2 regions of the Pseudomonas sp. SA233 genome follow, and region 2 is predicted to be linked to the other one. Evidence: predicted binding sites of a transcription regulator. Region 2 holds the regulator's gene; the other holds the start of a gene.

Region 1 (8,483 bases), 2.7 Mb from region 2:
ACTTGCGGACGCTGTAGCCAGTGGCGCTGGTGAAGGTCACCTGGTAATCGCTGGTGCTGAGCTTGCCGGTGTCCTTGATGGTCACATCGAGGTTGCCGGAACCGGCGCTGTTGCCGGTCTTGGCGACACTGCGCTGGCTGATGGCAGCGGCGCTGTTGATATCGCCGAACAGGGTGGCACCGAAGTCACCGTTCTTGTCGATGCCCTGGGCCAGCTGACTGTTAATCGCATCGGCTACTACCAGGGCCACGCGACCGAGCTCGTTGAGCGCCGGGTCGAGGGTATCCTTGCGGTAGCGGATCAGGCCGCCAAGTTCACCACCGGTAGTGGTGCTGGTGATGTCCATCTTGGTCGAGCCGCGATTGAGGATCAGGCTCATGCGGGTCGGGTCGGTGGCGCTCGGCTGCACGCCGATGGTCTGGGTGGTGTTGCCCAGCACCAGGGCCTGGCCGTTCTTCAGGTAGATGTCGTAGTTGCCGTTCTTCTGCTCTACAACGTCGGCACCGATCAGCGCCGACAACTCGCGCACCGCACCGTCGCGCTGGTCGAGCAGGTCGTTGGGCTGGCCATTGACGGCCGTCATCTTGGAGATCTGGCCATTGAGGTCGGCAATGGACTGGGTCAGGGCGTTGACCTTGTCAGCGATCGACGCCATGTTGGCATTGATGTCGCTGTTCTGCTGGTTGAGCTGCGCCGACAGGGTATTGAAGCGCTTGGCCAGGGACTGCGCGCTGGTCAGCAGCAGTTGGCGCGAGGCGTCCTCGCTCGGCTTGGCCGCAGCATCCTGCATGGCGCTGAAGAAGCTTTTCAGTGCAGCAGTGATACCGGTGTCGCTACTCGACAGGGCGGTATCCAGCGGCGTGATCTGGTTCAGGTACGAGGTGGCATCGCTGCTCAGCGAGGTGGTGCTGCGCAGCTGGTTCTCGAGGAACGCGTTATAGACCCGGCGCACATCCGCCAGGGTAGTACCGCTGCCGATGAACACCTGGCCGACTTGTTGCCCGCCCTTGGTCTTCTGCACGTTCTGCTGGCGCGAGTAGCTTTCGACATCGGCGTTGGCGATGTTGTTACCGAGGGTGTACATCCCCGATTGCGCGGCGCCAAGCCCCGACATACCAATGTTGATCAGACTCGCCATGGTTCCATGCCCTTAAAGTTTCGTTGCGGTACCGAGCATCGCGTAGTGCTCGTACGACTTCATCTGTCTTGCGATCTGCGAGATCTTGCTGGCGTAATTCGGGTCGGTGGCGTACCCGGCCTTTTGCAACTCTTGCACGAACTGTTCTGGTTTATCGGCGGCCTTCACTGCATCTTGATAGCGCGAATTGTTCTGCAGCAGGCTGACCAGGTCGTGGAAGCTGTCCTGGTAGGAATCGTAGGAGCGGAACGCCGCCGTCTCCTTGACGAACTGGCCATCGCGGAACTCGCTGGTGATCGCCCGCGCCTCGCCACCTTCCCAGTTGCCGGTTGCCTTGATGCCGAACAGGTTGTGGCTGCTGCTGCCATCGGTGTTGCGCATGACCGACTTGCCCCAGCCGGTTTCCAGGGCGGCCTGTGCCACCAGGTAGCGTGGGTCGATACCGATGCGCTTGGCCGCCTGCTCGGCCATCGGCAGCATGGTGGCGACGAACTCGTCACTGTCGGCAAAGGCCTTTTTCGGTGCCAGCGGCGGCTGAGCCACGGCGCGTCCGAGGATGCGTAGGCCGTTGTCCGGCACGGCAAAGGCCTTGGCCACCTGCTGGCCGTCACGGGCCGGCACGGCTGCGGTATTGGTGCTGGCCGCCGACGGCACGATGCCGGCCATCAGGCGGTCGGTGAGCTTGCTCGGCAGCGCCAGGCGTCGCGAATTGAGCGCGGCGACGTCGTTGCGGGTGGCGGTCGACTGGGCGGCATGCACGGGCTCGGCCACCTTGTTGCCCCACAGCGTCGGGGCATTGCCCTCGATGCGCGGAAACGGGCTGGTGTTGGCCGGCGTGCCCTTGTTCTTCGACAGCTGGCGCACCAGTACGTCCTGCAGCCCGATACCGCCGCCTTCGCGGGACATGCTCACGGCCAGCTGCTGGTCGTACATGTCGCGGTACTGCTTCACCGTTTCGGTGTTCATCGGGTTGTCGTCGGCCAGCACGTCGCTGGCCTTGCGCGAGGCCTTGAGCATTTCGCTGATGAACAGCGACTCGAACTCCTGGGCCACCTTGCGCACGTTGGCGTCGCTGTCGCGATCGCCATGCTTGAGCGAGCTCAGGCGGTTGAGGTCGGTGTAGGCGCCGCTGTCGGCGCTGCCGGAAACCAGGCTTTTGCTGTTCATCCGCGCCGTCCTCAGATCACGATCAGGTCGGCCTGCAAGGCGCCGGCCTGTTTCAGGGCTTCGAGGATGGCCATCAGGTCGCTGGGCGCTGCGCCCACCTGGTTCACCGCACGGACGATTTCATCCAGCGTGGTGCCCGGGCCGAACTTGAACATCGGCTTGGCTTCCTGCTCGGCGTTGACCCGCGAGCGCGGCACCACGGCGGTCTGCCCATTGGAGAACGGCCCCGGCTGGCTGACGATCGGGTCTTCGGTAATGGTCACGGTCAGGCTACCGTGGGTCACCGCGGCCGGCGACACCTTGACGTTCTGGCCGATGACGATGGTGCCGGTGCGCGAGTTGATGATGACCTTGGCGACCGCCTGGCCCGGGTCGATCTCGAGGTTCTCGAGGATCGACAGGTAGTCCACGCGCTGGCTCGGGTCCATCGGCGCAGTGACCCGTACCGAACCGCCGTCCACGGCCTGGGCCACGCCCGGACCGAGCAGGTCGTTGACCTTGTCGACGATGCGCTTGGCAGTGGTGAAGTCGGGGCGGTTGAGGTTCAGGGTCAGGCTGTTGCCCTGGTTGAAGCCGCTCGGCACTGCACGCTCGACGGTAGCACCGCCAGGGATACGACCGGCCGACGGAACGTTGACGGTGATCTTCGAACCGTCACGGCCCTCGGCATCGAAGCCGCCCACCACCAGGTTGCCCTGGGCCACGGCATAGACGTTGCCATCGATACCCTTGAGCGGGGTCATCAGCAGGCTGCCGCCGCGCAGGCTCTTGGAGTTGCCGATCGAGGACACGGTAATGTCCACCACCTGGCCTGGCTTGGCGAACGCCGGCAGGTCGGCATGCACCGACACTGCCGCAACGTTTTTCAGCTGCACGTTGCCGGAGCCGGCCGGCACCTTGATGCCGAACTGCGACAGCATGTTGTTGAAGGTCTGCAGGGTGAACGGCGTCTGGGTGGTCTGGTCACCCGTGCCATTGAGCCCCACCACCAGGCCGTAACCGATCAGCTGGTTGGAGCGCACGCCAGAAATGCTGGCGATGTCCTTCAGGCGCTCGGCCTGGGCGCCGAAGGCACAGGACAGGAGCAGGGTTGCGGCAATCAGCTGCCTCACGTTGAACATGGTCATCCGTACTCAGAAAGGCCAAAGCGGGCTGATGAAGAAGCGGTCCAGCCATCCGGGCTGGCTGGCATCGGCGAACGAGCCGGTACCGGAATAGGTGATGCGCGCGTCGGCCACGCGAGTGGACGGCACGGTGTTGTCGGTGGCGATGTCGTCGGCGCGGATCATGCCGGCAATGCGCACCAGCTCTTCGCCGGTGTTCAGGGTCAGCCACTTCTCGCCACGCACGGCGATGATGCCGTTGGGCAGCACTTCGGCTACGGTCACGGTGATGGAACCGGTCAGGGTGTTGCCCTGAGTGGCCTTGCTGTCGCCCTTGGTGGCGCGCTCGCCGCTGTAGCCGGCCTCCAGCGACAGGTCACCACTGCCGAACGGGTTGTTGGTGTTCGGCGTAGTGCCGAACAACGATGTCAGGCCGATGTTGGCGTTGCTGTTTTTCTGGATCTGCGAACCGGCGTTCTTGCTGGCCGATGTGCGCTCGTTGAGGGTGATGGTGATGATGTCACCCACCCGGAACGCCTTGCGGTCGCTGTACAGGTTCTGCTCGAAGCCGGCCTGGTAGATCGAACCGTTGTTGGCCGCTGCCGGCAGCGGGGTGCGCGGCAGTACCGGCGCGTAGTACGGGTCGTTGGGCTTGGGCGTCGGCGCGACGCAACCTGCCAGCAACACCGCCCCCCCCAGGGCAAAAACGGACAACAGACGATTCATGACGCTTACCTCACGGGTGCAACGGAGTGACGGGGTTAGAGCTGCCTGCTTCAGAGCTGTTGAGTAACGAACGACAGCATCTGGTCAGCAGTGGAAATGACCTTGGAGTTCATCTCGTAGGCACGCTGGGTGGTGATCATGTTCACCAGCTCTTCCACGGTGCTGACGTTGGAGTTTTCCAGGGTCTGCTGCAGGGTGGTGCCAAAACCGTTCAGGCCCGGGGTGCCGACTTGCGGCGCGCCACTGGCGGCGGTTTCGAGGAACAGGTTGTCGCCAATCGCCTGCAGGCCGGCCGGGTTGATGAAGTCGGCGGTCTGGATGTTGCCGATCACCTGCGCAGCCGGGTTGCCGGCGGTGGTGATCGACACGGTGCCGTCCTGGCCGACGGTGAAGGTCTGCGCGTCGTTCGGCACGACGATGGCAGGTTCCAGGGCGAAACCGTTGGCGGTGACGATCTGGCCGTCGGAGTTCAGGTGGAAGGTACCGTCACGGGTATACGAAACGGTGCCGTCCGGCTGCAATACCTGGAAGAAACCGCGGCCGTTGACCGCCATGTCCAGCGGGTTTTCCGTGGTTTGCAGGCTGCCGGTCTGGAAGTTCTTCTGGGTGCCGACAATGCGCACACCAGTACCGACCTGCAGGCCGGAAGGCAGCTCGCTGTCCTGGGTGGACTGCGCGCCCGGCTGGCGTTTGATCTGGTACAGCAAGTCCTGGAACTCGGCGCGATCACGCTTGAAGCCGGTGGTCGAGACGTTGGCCAGGTTGTTGGAGATGACCGTCAGGTTGGTGTCCTGGGCGGACAGGCCGGTTTTAGCGACCCAAAGAGCCGGAAGCATGTAAGTTCTCCTCGTGCGCCTGTTTTACGGCACTCGTTCAAAAGTGATTAGCCGATTTGCAAAACACGCGCCATGGCTTCGTCGCCTTCCTTGGCCGCGTTCATCATCTTCACGTGCAGTTCGAATTGACGGGACAGCGCCAGCACCGAGGTCATTTCTTCCACGGCGTTGACATTGCTGCCTTCCAGGAAGCCCGACACCACCCGCACGTTGACGTCGGCGTCTGCCGGCTGGCCGTCGCGGGTATGGATCAGGCCATCCAGGCCCTTGGTCAGGCCTTTGGTATCGGGGTTGACCAGCTTGATGCGGTCGACTTCGGCCATCACGCGCGGGTCTTCCCCCATGGAGCGGATGCTGATGGTGCCGTCGGCGCCGACTTCGACCTTCTGCTCTGGCGGAATCGCAATCGGGCCGCCGTTGCCGATTACCGGCATGCCGTTGCCGGCACGCAGCACACCGAGGGCATCGATGTTCAGGCTACCGGTGCGTACGTAGGCTTCACTGCCATCGGGTGCCTGCACGGCAATGAAACCCTTGCCGGTCACCGTCACATCCAGATCGCGGCCGGTTTCAACCATCGGACCTTCGCTGAAGTCGGTGGCCGGGCGCTCGGTCATGGCAAAGGCGCGCGACGGAAAGCTGTCACCGAACACCGGCATCGAGCGGGCCTGCTCCAGATCTCGCTGGAAACCGTTGGTGGAAATGTTCGCCAGGTTGTTGGCGTGCGCCTTCTGAGCCAGCGCATTCTGGCTCGCGCCGGTCATGGCCACGTAAAGCATCTTGTCCACAGTCATCCTCCATTGCACTGGCGGTCGTTTGCCGCTCGCCGTTGCTATGCGAGCTAGAAAGCAAGTTCCGAACCAACTTTGCGAAATCATGAAAAAGCCCGTGGATACGGGCTTTTGGAGGCCTTGCTCAAGTCGCGAACGCCGGTTATCCGGCGCCGGGTTGCCGATGGCGGCAAACTTGTACCGGCCTCTGCGGGAGCAACTGTCTTGGCGCTGTATCTGTAGGAGCGGCCTTGTGTCGCGAAAGGGGTGCGAAGCGCCCCCAGGATTTCAGCTTCGCCGCATAGATTGCTGGGGCTGCTTTGCAGCCCTTTCGCGACACAAGGCCGCTCCTACAGGTACAGCGCCAACCTCGGGAGCAACGGTCCCACTGAGCGGCCTTGCCAAATCAATCGGTCATGAACAAAGGGCCGGTACCGGCTTCATCAAGGCTCGCGACAAGCGCCATTGCTGTAGGGCCCGGCGAATTTCTTCCAGCCATCCCCCGGCGGCCATTGCGAGCAGACCAGGCGCCCATCCACCTGGCTTTCCCAGCGCCACCAGGGCGCGGTACCGGCCTGGGCCTGGTACAGGCAGAACGCAGCGACCAACGTGACAACCAGCCTTTTCATGACCCCTCCGGCAAAGACGACGAACCCCTTCATGACAAAGGGGTTCGCCCACATGCACTCAGCCAGCAAGCATCAAGCCATCTGGATGACGGTCTGCATGATGGTGCTTTCAGTGGAGATAGTCTTGGCGTTCGCCTGGTAGTTGCTCTGCGCCTTGATCAGCTCGACCAATTCCTGAGTCAGGTTCACGTTCGAGCCTTCCAGCGCGTTGGACTCGACGCTGCCCAGGGTACCTGTCTTCGGCGCATCGATGCCCGGGATGCCGGACGTGTAGGTTTCGGTCCAGCGGGTACCACCAATCTGCTGCAGGCCCTGCTCGTTGGCGAAGCTGGCCAGGGCCACCTGGCCGATGGCGCGGGATTGCTGGTTGCTGAAGCTGGCGAACAGCACACCCGTCGAGTCGATGCTCAGGCTCGACAGGATACCGGTCGCGTAGCCGTCCTGGGACTGCGACATCCGCGCGGTCTCGGTGTTGTAGGAGGTAGTGCTGTTCATCGCCAGGCGCATGCCATCGGCATTGCCCACCGCGCCGTTGGAGATCCAGTTACCCGCAGAATCTTCCACCGCCGGCACCCAGCCGGTCATGGTGAAGGTGTTGTTGGTCACGGTGAACGACGAGCCCGCCGGGTGGCCGGTATTGTCCGCAGTCATGCTCTTGACCGAGCCATCGCTGTTGAAGCTGATGGTGCCAGTCAGCGGCACAGTGGAGGATGGGGAAAACGGGTTGCGCCCATCGACCAGGGTGTACATGGTCCACTCATTGGTGCCAGTCTTGCGATAGAACTGCTCCATGGTGTGCTCGTTACCCTGGCTGTCGTACACCTTGGTCGGGAAAGACTTGGTGTAAGTCGTCTGATCGGAAGGATCGAACGGCAGGTTCGGCACCATCACGCCAGTGCCATCGTCCACTTCCAGCGGGATGTCGGCGGCCGAAGAATTCAGGTTGATGCCCTGGTCGATCAGCGATGTTGCCTTTGGCTGCAGCGCCGACGTATCGATCTGCAGATCGGTCAGCACGCCCTTCTGGATCTTGCCAGTCGAGTCGGCGGCATAGCCCTGCAGGCGCAGGCCGTCCGAGGTAACCACGAAATTGTCCTTGCTGGCCTGGAAAGCACCCGCACGGGTGTACACGCGCGAGCCGTTATCGGACAGCACGAAGAAGCCCTGCCCCTGGATCCCCATATCCAGCACGTTGCCGGTGGTGTTGACGTCACCCTGGGTGAACTGCTGGGAAACCGCTGCCAGGCGCACGCCGTTACCCACCTGGTTCTTGCCAACACCCAGGCGGTTGGAACCTGCATAGACATCGGCGAACTCGGCACGCGACGACTTGAAGCCATTGGTGTTGACGTTGGCGATGTTGTTGCCGGTGACATCCAGTTGCTTGTTTGCTGCGTACAGACCGCTAAGGCCGATATTGAAAGACATGAATTCGCTCCTTTTGCCGCTCTAGCGGGCCTTAGATACCGATGGTTTGCACGTCGGAGAGGGACACTTTGCCAACACCGGCGAGGTTGAGCACCATTTCGCCGGCGGCACTGAAACTGACGCTGGTCACCTTGGCTGGCAACAGCGTGTTCATCTGCACCGACTTGCCATCCACCGTGGTGGTAGCAGTGAAGGTGTAAGTACCAGGGTCGACTTTCTCGCCACTGCTGTTGGTACCGTCCCAGATGAAATCGGCGTAACCGGCTTTCTGCTCGCCCACCTCGATGGTCTTGACGGTATTGCCGTCCTTGTCCTTGATGGTGATCTTCGCTTCGCCGATGGCTTGCGGCACGACGAACTGCGCATTGAAGCTTTCTGCGGTGTCGACCACGGCCTTGTCGTTCTGCACTACCACCGAACGCCCGACCAGCGAGGACGCCTGCAGGGCCTGGGACGAGGCCATTGCGCTGGTGATGGAGTTGACCGATTCGTTCAGCGAGGTAATGCCTTCCAGGCTGCTGAACTGCGCCAACTGGGCAACGAACTCACCGTTGTCCTGTGGGTCCAGCGGGTTCTGGTGCTGCATCTGGGTGACCAGCAATTGCAGGAACGCGTCCTTGCCGAGCGAGTCGTTGCCGGTCTTGGATGCGGTGTCCGTGGTCTTCTTGGTGCTGGTGCCTACACCC
Region 2 (8,483 bases):
AAATCGAGCTGCAAGGCCTGCAGCCGGGCTCTTCGATCATGCCGGGCAAGGTCAACCCGGTGATTCCAGAGGCCACCGCCATGGTCGCCGCCCAAGTGATCGGCAATGACGCCACCATCGCCATCGCTGGCCAGTCCGGCAACTTCGAGCTGAACGTGATGCTGCCGGTGATCGCCCGCAACCTGCTGGAGAGCATCGAGCTGATGGCCAACGTTAGCCGCCTGCTGGCCGACAAGGCCATCGCGAGCTTCAAGGTCAACGAAAGCAAGCTCAAGGAAGCCCTGGCACGCAACCCGATTCTGGTCACGGCGCTGAACCCGATCATCGGCTACCTCAAGGCCGCTGAAATCGCCAAGACCGCTTACAAGCAGGGCCGTCCGATCATCGACGTGGCGCTGGAGCACACCGACCTATCGCGTGACCAGCTGGAAGCGCTACTGGACCCGGAAAAACTCACCGCCGGTGGTATCTGACACTGAGTCACGGCCCAAGCGCCAGCGGTGGCCGCGTTGGTCATCGCCCAACCCATGCCTACGGAATTCACTGATATGCCCCATACCTTGCCTGCACTGCCTTACGCTTACGCTGCGCTGGAACCGCACATCGACGCGCAGACCATGGAAATCCACCACACCAAGCACCACCAGACCTACGTCACTGGCCTCAACGCCGCCATCGAAGGCACCGAGTGGGCTGAGTGGCCGGTGGAAAAACTGCTCGGCGCGGTCGGGCAACTGCCGGAAAACCTGCGTGGTGCGGTGACCAACCATGGCGGCGGGCACGCCAACCACAGCCTGTTCTGGACCGTGATGTCGCCGCAGGGCGGGGGAGAGCCGCAGGGTGCTCTGGCGCAGGCCATCGACGCCCAACTGGGCGGCTTCGATGCCTTCAAGGAGGCCTTCACCAAGGCTGCGCTGACCCGCTTCGGCAGTGGCTGGGCCTGGCTCAGCGTGACCCCGCAGAAAACGCTGGTAGTGGAAAGCAGCGGCAACCAGGACAGCCCGCTGATGCACGGCAACACGCCAATCCTCGGCCTGGACGTGTGGGAGCATGCCTATTACCTGAAGTACCAGAACCGTCGTCCGGAATACATCGGTGCCTTTTACAACGTCATTGACTGGGCGGAAGTGGAGCGCCGCTACCTCGAAACCCTGAAGTGAGTCTCCCCGGTATGCGCTCCCAGATGATGTCCGTCAGCCGCGTGCGCCTGTTTCGCCTGTTTCGCATGACGCTTGGGACTTTGCTGTTGCTCGCAGGCACTGCATTGCTATTGGCGCGCGGCTTCGCCTGGTTGGACCTGGCCTGGCCAGCTTGGGGGTGTGCATCGGTTTGCGCCGGATGATGGGGTGTTCACCGGTTTCGCTGTGGGAGCGGCACATAACTCATTGAATTAGCGGGGACTCTGTGGGAGCGGCTTTAGCCGCGAACACCGGCGCAGCCGGTGCCATGCACCGCGTTGGATTCTTCGCGGCTAAAGCCGCTCCCACAGGGTAAGCGTACCGCTTGCAATTCATTCGCCTTCGTCGAAGAAGTTGTTGATCAGCTCGACCAGCGCATCCATGGCATCAACGTCCTGCTCGCCTTCGGTATGCAGGTGCACCTGGGTGCCCTTGCCGGCCGCCAGCATCATCACCGCCATGATGCTCTTGCCATCCACCAACTTGTCCGGCGCACGGCCAACCCTGACCTGGCAGGGGAAGCGGCCGGCAACGCCGACGAACTTGGCTGCCGCCCGGGCATGCAGACCCAGCTTGTTGATGATGGTGATTTCACGGGCGGGCATCGTGGGGCGGATCCTTGGGCTAGAGGTCGCGGTGGCGGACCTGGACGTTTTTCAGGGATTGCTGCAGCAGTTGGCCAAGGCGTTCGGTGATGTACACCGAGCGGTGGTGGCCGCCGGTGCAGCCAATGGCAATGGTGACGTAGGCACGGTTGCTAGCGGCGAAGCGGGGCAGCCACTTGAGCAGGTAGCTGGAAATGTCGTTGAACATCTCTTCGACATCCGGCTGTGCGGCCAGGTAGTCGATTACCGGTTGGTCGAGGCCGGAATGCTCACGCAGCTCGGGTTTCCAATAGGGGTTGGGCAAGCAGCGCACATCGAACACCAGGTCGGCATCGACCGGCATTCCGCGCTTGAAACCGAACGACTCGACCAGGAACGCGGTGCCAGGCTCGGGCTGGTTGAGCAGGCGCAGCTTGATCGAATCACGCAGCTGATACAGGTTCAGGCTGGTGGTGTCGATCTTCAGGTCGGCCAGGTCTGCAATCGGCCCCAGCAATTCGCTTTCTACCCGGATCGCTTCCGCGAGCGAGCGGTTGGCGTTGGTCAGCGGGTGGCGTCGGCGGGTTTCCGAGAAACGCTTGAGCAGTACGTCTTCGTCGGCATCCAGGTACAGCACGTCGCACTGGATATGCCGGGCGCGGGCTTCTTCGAGCAACTCGGGGAAACGCGTCAGGTGGCTGGGCAAGTTGCGCGCGTCGATCGACACGGCGACCTTGGGTTGCTGCAACTCGGTGTTGATCAGCGCATTTTCCGCCAGTTGCGGCAGCAGCCCGGCGGGCAGGTTGTCAATGCAGTAGAAACCGTTGTCTTCCAGGACATCGAGGGCGGTGCTCTTGCCGGAGCCGGACCGGCCGCTGACGATGATCAGGCGCATGTTCAGTGCTCGTTCTGTACGTCCAGGACAACCTGGAACAGGGCCTCGCTGCTGGTGGCCGCACGCAGGCGATCACGGACCTCCTTGCGATCGAGCATGCTGGCAATCTGGCGCAGCAATTCCAGATGGGCATCGGTGGCGGCTTCTGGCACCAGCAGGACGAACAGCAGGTCCACCGGCGCGCCATCGATGGCGTCGTAGTCGATAGGCGCTTCCAGGTGCAGCAGGGCGCTGACCGGAGCGGAACATCCTTCAAGCCGGCAGTGCGGGATGGCGATGCCGTTGCCGAAACCGGTCGAACCGAGTTTTTCCCGGGCGACCAGTTTTTCGAAGACGTCTTGCATCTCCAGTTCGGGCACTTGTTCGGCGATGACGGTGGCGACCTTTTCCAGGGCGCGCTTCTTGCTGCCGCCCGGCACGTTCACGAGGGAACGGCCGGGGGTCAGGATGGTTTCAAGTCGGATCATGGATGAGGGGGATCAGCGGGCAGCTGCACCTTGCAGCAGGCTTTGCTGTTTTTCCTTGTGTTTTTTCAGTTGGCGGTCGAGCTTGTCGGCCAAGGCGTCGATCGCTGCATACATGTCTTCGTGTTCGGCGTTGGCAACCACTTCGCCGCCGGGAATCTGCAAGGTCGCCTCGACCTTCTGCTGCAGCTTCTCGACTTTCATGATGACCTGCACGTTGGTGATCTTGTCGAAGTGACTTTCCACGCGAGCGAGCTTTTCAAGCACATAATCGCGCAGTGGCTGGGTGACTTCTACATGCTGTCCACTGATATTGACTTGCATACAGCTTCTCCTTTGTTGCCCGTGCATAAAGAGGCAGGTCTTGCACCTGCCCCACAAACGCTGTGGCACATCTCAGGGGCTACATCAGTCGCTTGCGCTCGCTCGACGGTGCGATGCCGAGGGACTCGCGGTACTTGGCGACGGTGCGACGGGCTACCTGGATGCCTTGTGCCTCCAGTAAACCAGCGATCTTGCTGTCACTCAATGGCTTTTTCTGATTTTCCGCCGCAACCAGTTTCTTGATGATCGCGCGGATAGCCGTAGACGAGCATTCTCCGCCTTCGGAGGTGCTGACGTGGCTGGAGAAAAAGTATTTCAGTTCGTAGATGCCACGCGGGGTGTGCATGTATTTCTGCGTGGTTACCCGCGAAATGGTCGACTCGTGCATGCCCACCGCTTCGGCGATGTCATGCAGCACCAAGGGCTTCATCGCTTCGTCGCCGTGGTCGAGGAAGCCGCGTTGATGCTCGACGATCTGCGTGGCCACCTTCATCAGGGTTTCGTTGCGGCTTTGCAGGCTCTTGATGAACCAGCGCGCTTCCTGCAGCTGGTTGCGCATGAAGGTGTTGTCGGCACTGGTGTCGGCCCGGCGCACAAAGCCAGCGTACTGCGGGTTTACGCGCAGCCGCGGAATGGCCTCCTGGTTCAGCTCCACCAGCCAGCGGTCGCTGTCCTTGCGTACGATGACGTCGGGCACCACGTACTCAGGCTCGCTGGACTCGATCTGCGAGCCGGGGCGCGGGTTGAGGCTTTGTACCAGCTCGATGACCTGGCGCAGCTCGTCTTCCTTGATTTTCATGCGACGCATCAGCTGGCTGTAGTCGCGGCTGCCGAGCAGGTCGATGAAGTCGGTGACCAGGCGCTTGGCTTCCGCCATCCACGGGGTGCTGGCGGGCAGCTGGCGCAATTGCAGCAACAGGCATTCGCCAAGGGTGCGGGCGGCAACGCCTGCTGGCTCGAACTGCTGGATGCGGTGCAGTACCGCTTCGACCTCGTCCAGCTCGATATCCAGCTCCGGATCGAAACCGGCGCAGATCTCCTCGAGGGTGTCTTCCAGGTAGCCCTGGCCGTTGATGCTGTCGATCAGGGTGACGGCGATCAGGCGGTCGGTGTCGGACATCGGAGCCAGGTTCAGTTGCCACAGCAGGTGGCTTTGCAGGCTTTCGCCGGCCGATGTGCGGGTGGTGAAGTCCCACTCGTCGTCGTCGTTGCTCGGCAAGCTGCTGGCACTGGTCTGGTAGATGTCTTCCCAGGCGGTGTCGACCGGCAGTTCGTTGGGGATGCGCTCGCTCCATTCACCGTCTTCCAGGGTGTCGGCACTGGTCGTGCTTTCCTGGAAGCTGTTGTCCTGGACTTCAGCGGCCGGCTTGTTCTCGGCGTTGTCCGCCATCGGGTCGCTGTTGTCGAAGTCGTCGCCGTCTTCCTGACGTTCGAGCATCGGGTTCGACTCCAGCGCTTCCTGGATTTCCTGTTGGAGGTCCAGGGTGGAGAGCTGGAGCAGGCGGATGGCCTGTTGCAACTGCGGTGTCATCGTCAGTTGCTGGCCCATTTTTAGGACGAGCGATGGTTTCATGGCTGGGGCTTAATACCTTGTTCGCCGGCGCGCATGCGCCATCCACTACACGAGGGCGCCGGGGCGCCAGATCAAGCAAGTTTTATGCCTTAAATTGTAGCGTTTGCCTAGAGTACCGTAACACTTTACCCCAGGTTCCAGGGCTATTTGCCAGTACTCCAGGCGCGTGCCGGGCTCAGAGCCGGAACTCGTGGCCCAGGTAAACTTCTTTGACCAGGTCGTTGGCCAGGATGGTTTCGGCGTCGCCTTCGGCGATCAGCCGGCCATCATTGACGATATAGGCGGTTTCGCAGATATCCAGGGTCTCACGCACGTTGTGGTCGGTGATCAGTACACCGATGCCCTTGGCCTTGAGGTGATGGATGATCTGCTTGATGTCGCCGACCGAAATCGGGTCGACACCGGCAAACGGTTCGTCCAGCAAGATGAACTTGGGTGCGGTCGCCAGCGCGCGGGCAATTTCCACGCGGCGGCGCTCACCACCGGACAGGCTCATGCCGAGGTTGTCGCGAATGTGGCTGATGTGGAATTCCTGCAGCAGGCTTTCCAGCTCTTTGCGCCGGCCGTCGCGGTCGAGGTCCTTGCGGGTCTCGAGGATGGCCATGATGTTGTCGGCCACCGACAGCTTGCGGAAGATCGAGGCTTCCTGCGGCAGATAGCCGATGCCCGCGCGGGCGCGACCGTGCATGGGCTGGTGGCTGACATCGAGGTTGTCGATCAGCACGCGCCCCTGATCGGCCTGGACCAGGCCGACGATCATGTAGAAGCAGGTGGTCTTGCCGGCGCCGTTGGGGCCGAGCAGGCCGACGATCTGGCCGCTGTCGATAGACAGGCTGACGTCGCGTACGACTTGCCGCCCCTTGTAGCTCTTGGCCAGGTGCTGGGCTTTGAGGGTTGCCATTTACTCGGCCTTCTTCTTGGGCTGGATCACCATGTCGATACGCTGACGCGGCGAGGTCACGTTGCCACCACGACCGGCGGTCGCCACCTGGGTCTGGGTGTTGTAGACGATCTTCTCGCCTTCGGTGGTGTTGCCTTCGTTCTCGACCTTGGCGCGGTCGGTGAGGATCACCATGTCCTTCTGCGACTGGTACTGGATGGTCACCGCCCAGCCTTTCATCTTGTCCGGCTTGGCTGCGCTCTGCTGCTGCTCGAAGTAGGCCAGGTTGCCCACCGAGGTCACCACGTCGATGTCGCCGGAGGCGGAACGGGTGATGGTCACGGTGTTGCCTTTGATCATCATCGAACCCTGGGTGATGATCACGTCGCCGGTGTAGGTGGCCACGCCCTGCTTGTCGTCCAGGTGGGCGTTGTCGGCCTGGATGCGGATAGGCTGGTCACGGTCATTCGGCAGGGCGAGGGCGCTCGCGCTTCCCAGTGCTGCGCTCAGGCTGAGCAAAAGGGGGAGGGTTTTAACGAGCCTCATACTGTCCTCTTACGTTAGAGAGCAAGTCCATCTTGCCTTCTTTCAAATACGCTTTCATTCCTTTGCCCGTAGTTGTGCCACCGGCGCCGTCGATTCTAACGGCTTGCTCGGTCTGCGCATATTGCTTCTGCGGGAACACGGTCATGCGTGAGCTGGTAATGATCATTTCGCGCTGCTTTTCGTCGGTGCGGGCGACCCGTACGTTGTCGATCAGTTCGACTTCGCTGCCGTCCGGGTTGACCTCGGCGCGGGTGCTCTGTACGTGCCACGGGTATTCGGTACCGCGGTACAGGTGCAGGTCCGGCGTGGTCAGCAGGGTGATTTCGCTGGCTTTCAGGTGTTCGACCTTGTCAGCGGTCATTTCATACTGCAGCTTGCCGTCGGGCAGGAACTGCACGCTGTGGGCGTTGACTGCGTAGTAGTCGATGGCGCTTTCGTCGACCTGGGCCACAGGCTTGTCGAGGAAGCTTTCCGGGCTGACATTCCAGTAGCCGATCGCCACCAGCAGGGCGGCGATTACCGCGAGCAGCGCAATGTTGCGGGCTTTCTTGCTGAACATGGGCAGCCTTACAGGTAGTTGGCGTTGGCAGCGTCCAGGGTGCCCTGGGCCTGCATGATCAGTTCGCAGAATTCACGGGCCGCGCCTTCGCCGCCACGTGCCTGGGTCACGCCATGGGCGTGCTGGCGAACGAACGGCGCGGCGTTGGCCACCGCCATGCCCAGTGCGACCCGGCGGATCACCGGCAGGTCGGGCAGGTCGTCGCCAAGGTAGGCCACTTGAGCATAGCTCAGGCCCAGTTCGGCGAGCAGGCCGTCCAGCACCACCAGTTTGTCCTCGCGGCCCTGGTACAGGTGCGGGATGCCGAGGTTCTTCGCCCGGCGCTCGACCACCGGGGTCTTGCGCCCGCTGATGATCGCGGTGGTCACGCCCGAGGCCATGAGCATCTTGATGCCCTGGCCGTCGAGGGTGTTGAAGGTCTTGAACTCGCTGCCGTCCTCGAGGAAGTACAGGCGCCCGTCGGTGAGCACGCCGTCCACGTCGAACACTGCCAGCTTGATGCCTTTGCCGCGTTGCATGAGGTCCTGGTTCATTCCATTGCTCCTTTACATCACGCCGGCGCGCAGCAGGTCGTGCATGTTCAGGGCGCCGGTGGGGCGGTCCTCGCGGTCCACCACCACCAGGGCGCCGATCTTGTGGTCTTCCATGATCTTCAGGGCCTCGGCCGCGAGCATCTCGGCGCGGGCCGTCTTGCCGTGCACGGTCATGACTTGATCGATCAGGGTGGTGTGGACGTCGATGTTGCGGTCCAGGCTGCGGCGCAGGTCGCCGTCGGTGAAGATCCCGGCCAGCTTGCCGTCGGCTTCGACGATCACGGTCATGCCCAGGCCTTTGCGGGACATTTCAAGGAGTGCGTCCTTGAGCAGGGTGCCGCGGGGCACCTGGGGCAGTTCGTCGCCGGCGTGCATCACGTTCTCCACCTTGAGCAGCAGGCGGCGGCCCAGTGCACCACCCGGGTGCGAGAAGGCAAAGTCCTCGGCGGTGAAGCCGCGGGCTTCGAGCAGGGCAATGGCCAGCGCGTCGCCCAGCACCAGCGATGCGGTGGTGGAGGAGGTAGGGGCCAGGTTCAGCGGGCAGGCCTCTTGTTCGACGCGGGCGTCGAGGTTGACCTCGGCAGCCTGGGCCAGGGGCGAGTCCGGGTTGCCGGTCAGACTGATCAGCTTGATGCCCAGGCGCTTGATCAGCGGCAGCAGGGTGACGATTTCGGCAGTGCTGCCGGAATTCGACAGGGCAAGGATGACATCATCGCGGGTGATCATGCCCATGTCGCCATGGCTGGCTTCGGCCGGGTGCACGAAAAATGCCGGTGTGCCGGTGCTGGCCAGGGTGGCGGCGATCTTGTTGCCGATGTGCCCGGACTTGCCCATGCCGACCACGACGACCCGGCCCTTGCTGGCCAGGATCAGTTCGCAGGCCTTGACGAAATTGTCGTCGATGCGCGCCAGCAGGGCCTCTACGGCCTCGAGTTCCAGGCGCAGGG

The links. Region 2 encodes sigma-54, which starts transcription at its own class of promoters, with help from an activator protein. Its sites were predicted from a motif close to ANTGGCATNNANNTTGCTNT; they were not measured.
Region 1: the regulator sigma-54 is predicted to act here: its motif matches at 5,816-5,835, upstream of M1D87_RS19060 (flagellar basal body rod protein FlgF).

What each region holds. Positions count from the first base shown of each region.
Region 1 is NZ_CP096449.1:4,132,147-4,140,629, forward strand. It holds gene flgK (flagellar hook-associated protein FlgK) at 1-1,138, opposite strand, end outside; gene flgJ (flagellar assembly peptidoglycan hydrolase FlgJ) at 1,151-2,305, opposite strand; gene M1D87_RS19045 (flagellar basal body P-ring protein FlgI) at 2,317-3,426, opposite strand; gene flgH (flagellar basal body L-ring protein FlgH) at 3,439-4,134, opposite strand; gene flgG (flagellar basal-body rod protein FlgG) at 4,185-4,970, opposite strand; gene M1D87_RS19060 (flagellar basal body rod protein FlgF) at 5,018-5,758, opposite strand; gene M1D87_RS19065 (hypothetical protein) at 6,184-6,369, opposite strand; gene flgE (flagellar hook protein FlgE) at 6,442-7,797, opposite strand; gene flgD (flagellar hook assembly protein FlgD) at 7,829-8,483, opposite strand, start outside.
Region 2 is NZ_CP096449.1:1,064,298-1,072,780, forward strand. It holds gene M1D87_RS04930 (class II fumarate hydratase) at 1-473, shown strand, start outside; gene M1D87_RS04935 (superoxide dismutase) at 549-1,160, shown strand; gene M1D87_RS04940 (HPr family phosphocarrier protein) at 1,511-1,783, opposite strand; gene rapZ (RNase adapter RapZ) at 1,803-2,657, opposite strand; gene ptsN (PTS IIA-like nitrogen regulatory protein PtsN) at 2,660-3,124, opposite strand; gene hpf (ribosome hibernation-promoting factor, HPF/YfiA family) at 3,137-3,445, opposite strand; gene M1D87_RS04960 (RNA polymerase factor sigma-54) at 3,525-5,018, opposite strand; gene lptB (LPS export ABC transporter ATP-binding protein) at 5,194-5,919, opposite strand; gene lptA (lipopolysaccharide transport periplasmic protein LptA) at 5,920-6,444, opposite strand; gene lptC (LPS export ABC transporter periplasmic protein LptC) at 6,431-7,003, opposite strand; gene M1D87_RS04980 (KdsC family phosphatase) at 7,012-7,536, opposite strand; gene M1D87_RS04985 (KpsF/GutQ family sugar-phosphate isomerase) at 7,549-8,483, opposite strand, start outside.